2 regions of the Rossellomorea sp. QJM3NY_18 genome follow, and region 1 is predicted to be linked to the other one. Evidence: a T-box and tRNA genes for the amino acid it is inferred to sense, from the RefSeq annotation. Region 1 holds a T-box; the other holds one or more tRNA genes.

Region 1 (2,442 bases):
CCAGGTCCCGTGTGGCATAAAGGGTTGCTCCATCAGATTTCTTGATCAGGCAGGGAGGCAGATTCCCATCATCCATCCGAACGACTTGAGCCCCTTGGGATTCCTCAAGAAGATGGTGTTTCTGAAGCAAGGTCACGACTTCTTCCATCTTGTCATTGAAGAACGCTTCACCGTTATAGGAATCGAACTCGACTCCAAGGAGAGAGTAGATCGTCTTAAATGCTTGGAGTGATTCATCTTTAAACCATCTCCAAAGCCCTGTAATCTCTTCATCCCCGTCTTCGAGTAGCTTAAAGGCTCTTCTTCCTTCTTCCTCAAGGGAAACATCAAGTTCTGCCTGTTCATGGAACTTTTTATAAAGAATAAACAATTCGGCAATGGGGTTTTCTTTGACCTTTTCCGGGTCGCCCCATTTTTTGAAAGCGACGATCAGTTTACCGAATTGTGTCCCCCAATCGCCGATGTAATTGATTTTCTCTGTACGATAGCCGCATTTTTCGGCAATAGAGGCAATGGCATTCCCGATGACCGTTGAACGGAGATGCCCCATGGAAAAAGGTTTGGCAATGTTAGGTGAGGACATATCTAATACGACGGTTCTGTTTTCTCCAAAGGTGTGGGTTCCATAATCCCTTCCCTTCGCCAAAATTCCCGACACGATTTCTCTTCCCATTTTTCCCCCGTCAAAGTGGATATTGATATAAGGTCCAACGGCCACAACCTTGGTGAAAAGGGGAGAGGTAATCGTAGCGGCCATTTCATTGGCGATCTGTGCAGGGGCCTTTTTCATGATTTTTGCCAACTGGAAGCAAGGGAAGGCCAAGTCCCCTAAATGACTATGCTTCGGAATTTCAATCAGATCGTATAGATCTTTCTCGCTCCAATCCGACAAGAGCTGAGTTTTTAACTCTTGAGCCAGTATTGATTTAAAATCCATCTTGTTACACCTCCCATTAGTATGAAACACAAAAAAACCCGTCTCTACACAGAGACGAGTTTAGCTCGCGGTACCACTCTTATTCCCGATTAAGGACACTCATTGTATAACGGGAGATCCCGGTTCTTCCCTACTGATTTTCAAGAAGAACTTCTCAGAAGTGCGTTTCATCCAGGGCTTCATACCGGGCTCCCACCGCCCCCGGCTCGCTTATGATTCACGTCGGGATTACTCTCTTCTTCACAGAATATTCCATATCTAATTACTATTATTTTACACATATCAGGGATGAATGCAACCTGTAATTAAGAATCTTCTGAAGAAAACATATACGTTTTATGATGAAACCTCATACTGAACACAAGGCCGAGGGCCAGCATATTCCCCATGAGAGAGCTTCCCCCATAACTGATGAACGGAAGGGGGATACCTGTGATCGGCAGTAACTGGATCGTCATTCCGATGTTCTGGAACACATGGAACGTGATCATACTGATGATTCCTGCACAGACATAAGCGTTGAAAGGCTCTTTGGTATCAAGGGCAGTCTTGGTTAGATGGTAGATCAGCAGAAAGTATAAACTGATGACGACACTTGCGCCGATAAATCCGTACTCTTCACCGATGACACTGAAGATAAAGTCTGTATGATTTTCCGGGATATACACTTCCCGGTCACTGTAGCCTTTCCCGAAAATTTGTCCCGAACCAATGGCGTTAAGGGAATTGATCAAGTGAAATCCTTCTAATTTCGCATAATTGTACGGATCGAGCCAGGCATAGATCCGTCCGAATTGGTAAGGTTTCACGTTTAAGTATTTCTCCAATAATTGTGGTGCCCATATGACCAGTGAAAGGATGCCCGCACCTAAGACTCCGATCGAAGCATAGATAGGCACAATCAGCTTCCACGTAATACCTGAAACGAGGATGATACCCGTCATGATGGCAAGTATCACCAGTGATGTCCCTAAATCCGGCTGCTGCATAATGAAAGCAAGGGGGAGAAGGGTGGTCAAGCCGATTTTAATTAATAATTGAAAGTCTGTCTGCACCGTTTTCCTTGGATTAAGTTCATGATGATTGGTAATGACACGTGCCAAAGCAAGGATTAAGAATGTCTTCATGAACTCTGAAGGCTGTATCGATCCAAGCGGTCCCAGCATGAACCAGCTTTTGGCTCCATTCCGGTGGGGTGCGATGCTTTCCGGAGAAATCAATAATAAAACGAGCAAGAAGATTCCTGCGCCGTATATGTACCAGGCAAGCCGTTTATACTGATCTGAGTCGAGAAATAACGCAGCGCCGATAATGATACCGCCCACTACGTACCAAAAAGCCTGTCTAATCACAAAGTTTGTCCCATATTGCCCTGAGGTCTGGGCGCTGCTGATTCCCATTGCACTTACAATAAAGAACAGCATTAATAAAAAGAGAAGACCCCAATCGATCTTATCAGCAAATCGCTGGCGAGTTTCCATAATCTATTCACCTGAATTTCTAAA
Region 2 (2,442 bases), 140 kb from region 1:
ACGAGAGGACCGGGATGGACGCACCGCTGGTGTACCAGTTGTCTTGCCAAAGGCATCGCTGGGTAGCTATGTGCGGAAGGGATAAGTGCTGAAAGCATCTAAGCATGAAGCCCCCCTCGAGATGAGATTTCCCATCACGTAAGTGAGTAAGATCCCTAGAAGATGACTAGGTAGATAGGTCAGAGATGGAAGCATGGCGACATGTGGAGTTGACTGATACTAATCGATCGAGGACTTAACCACAAAGAGTCATTATTTTAATGAACAACAATGGGTCGATATTCGGCTTTCTTGACATCAATTATCAATTCTTTATCTAGTTTTGAAGGAACAATCCCTTCAATTGAATAGTCGTCTGGTGACAATGGCGAAGAGGTCACACCCGTTCCCATGCCGAACACGGAAGTTAAGCTCTTCAGCGCCGATGGTAGTTGGGGGATCTCCCCCTGTGAGAGTAGGACGTCGCCAGGCGATACATATTTCGGAGGATTAGCTCAGCTGGGAGAGCATCTGCCTTACAAGCAGAGGGTCGGCGGTTCGATCCCGTCATCCTCCACCATGTTTTTTTACGAAAGTAAAATAAACTTCATTCAATTTGCCTAAGCAAATTTTCTACCCATGCCGGTGTAGCTCAACTGGTAGAGCAACTGACTTGTAATCAGTAGGTTGGGGGTTCAAGTCCTCTTGCCGGCACCATTGGTTTTTTATTTTGTGTCTTTTTTTAATTTTAGGAGCCATTAGCTCAGTTGGTAGAGCATCTGACTTTTAATCAGAGGGTCGAAGGTTCGAATCCTTCATGGCTCACCATAGATTTTTGCGTCAGCAAAATATCTTACCATTTGCGGGTGTGGCGGAATTGGCAGACGCACCAGACTTAGGATCTGGCGCCGCAAGGCGTGGGGGTTCAAGTCCCTTCACCCGCACCAATACTAGCGCGGAAGTAGTTCAGTGGTAGAACACCACCTTGCCAAGGTGGGGGTCGCGGGTTCGAATCCCGTCTTCCGCTCCAAGCTAGCCGGGGTGGCGGAACTGGCAGACGCACAGGACTTAAAATCCTGCGGTAGGTGACTACCGTACCGGTTCGATTCCGGTCCTCGGCACCAAAGATTTTTGCGTCAGCAAAATATCTATCCTTACGATGCTTATTGGAAAAACTATAATTATTTTGCGCCCGTAGCTCAATTGGATAGAGCGTTTGACTACGGATCAAAAGGTTAGGGGTTCGACTCCTCTCGGGCGCGCCATATATCGGGAAGTAGCTCAGCTTGGTAGAGCACTTGGTTTGGGACCAAGGGGTCGCAGGTTCGAATCCTGTCTTCCCGACCACCTTATTTGGGGCCTTAGCTCAGCTGGGAGAGCGCCTGCTTTGCACGCAGGAGGTCAGCGGTTCGATCCCGCTAGGCTCCACCAAAAAGTTTTTAAAAAAGTTATTGACACTCAATGAGTGGAAATGATATGATTATTAAGTCGCTTCAAACGAAGCACATACACATTGAACCTTGAAAACTGAACAAAACAAGACAATACGTCAACGTTAATTCTAGATTTATTTTTAAAGAGCTATTCAAACTTTTATCGGAGAGTTTGATCCTGGCTCAGGACGAACGCTGGCGGCGTGCCTAATACATGCAAGTCGAGCGGATTGAAGGGAGCTTGCTCCCTGATATCAGCGGCGGACGGGTGAGTAACACGTGGGTAACCTGCCTGTAAGACTGGGATAACTCCGGGAAACCGGGGCTAATACCGGATAACTCATTTCCTCGCATGAGGAAATGTTGAAAGGTGGCTTCGGCTATCACTTACAGATGGACCCGCGGCGCATTAGCTAGTTGGTGAGGTAACGGCTCACCAAGGCCACGATGCGTAGCCGACCTGAGAGGGTGATCGGCCACACTGGGACTGAGACACGGCCCAGACTCCTACGGGAGGCAGCAGTAGGGAATCTTCCGCAATGGACGAAAGTCTGACGGAGCAACGCCGCGTGAGTGATGAAGGTTTTCGGATCGTAAAGCTCTGTTGTTAGGGAAGAACAAGTGCCGTTCGAATAGGGCGGCACCTTGACGGTACCTAACCAGAAAGCCACGGCTAACTACGTGCCAGCAGCCGCGGTAATACGTAGGTGGCAAGCGTTGTCCGGAATTATTGGGCGTAAAGCGCGCGCAGGTGGTTTCTTAAGTCTGATGTGAAAGCCCACGGCTCAACCGTGGAGGGTCATTGGAAACTGGGGAACTTGAGTGCAGAAGAGGAAAGTGGAATTCCAAGTGTAGCGGTGAAATGCGTAGATATTTGGAGGAACACCAGTGGCGAAGGCGACTTTCTGGTCTGTAACTGACACTGAGGCGCGAAAGCGTGGGGAGCAAACAGGATTAGATACCCTGGTAGTCCACGCCGTAAACGATGAGTGCTAAGTGTTAGGGGGTTTCCGCCCCTTAGTGCTGCAGC

What was found. The T-box of region 1 lies ahead of argS (arginine--tRNA ligase). A T-box ahead of a tRNA ligase gene usually reads a tRNA of that ligase, here a tRNA-Arg.
Region 2: it encodes a tRNA-Arg, which carries the amino acid that the T-box ahead of argS (arginine--tRNA ligase) is inferred to sense. The anticodon was not compared.

Annotation. Positions count from the first base shown of each region.
Region 1 covers NZ_CM149659.1:243,176-245,617, forward strand. Annotated here, with positions in the region: gene argS (arginine--tRNA ligase) at 1-937, opposite strand, end outside; T-box leader at 985-1,190, opposite strand; gene AC0VXY_RS01355 (FtsW/RodA/SpoVE family cell cycle protein) at 1,243-2,418, opposite strand.
Region 2 covers NZ_CM149659.1:103,622-106,063, forward strand. Annotated here, with positions in the region: rRNA gene AC0VXY_RS00510 (23S ribosomal RNA) at 1-243, shown strand, start outside; rRNA gene rrf (5S ribosomal RNA) at 355-471, shown strand; tRNA gene AC0VXY_RS00520 (tRNA-Val) at 484-559, shown strand; tRNA gene AC0VXY_RS00525 (tRNA-Thr) at 621-696, shown strand; tRNA gene AC0VXY_RS00530 (tRNA-Lys) at 732-807, shown strand; tRNA gene AC0VXY_RS00535 (tRNA-Leu) at 842-926, shown strand; tRNA gene AC0VXY_RS00540 (tRNA-Gly) at 935-1,009, shown strand; tRNA gene AC0VXY_RS00545 (tRNA-Leu) at 1,015-1,103, shown strand; tRNA gene AC0VXY_RS00550 (tRNA-Arg) at 1,168-1,244, shown strand; tRNA gene AC0VXY_RS00555 (tRNA-Pro) at 1,250-1,326, shown strand; tRNA gene AC0VXY_RS00560 (tRNA-Ala) at 1,335-1,410, shown strand; rRNA gene AC0VXY_RS00565 (16S ribosomal RNA) at 1,573-2,442, shown strand, end outside.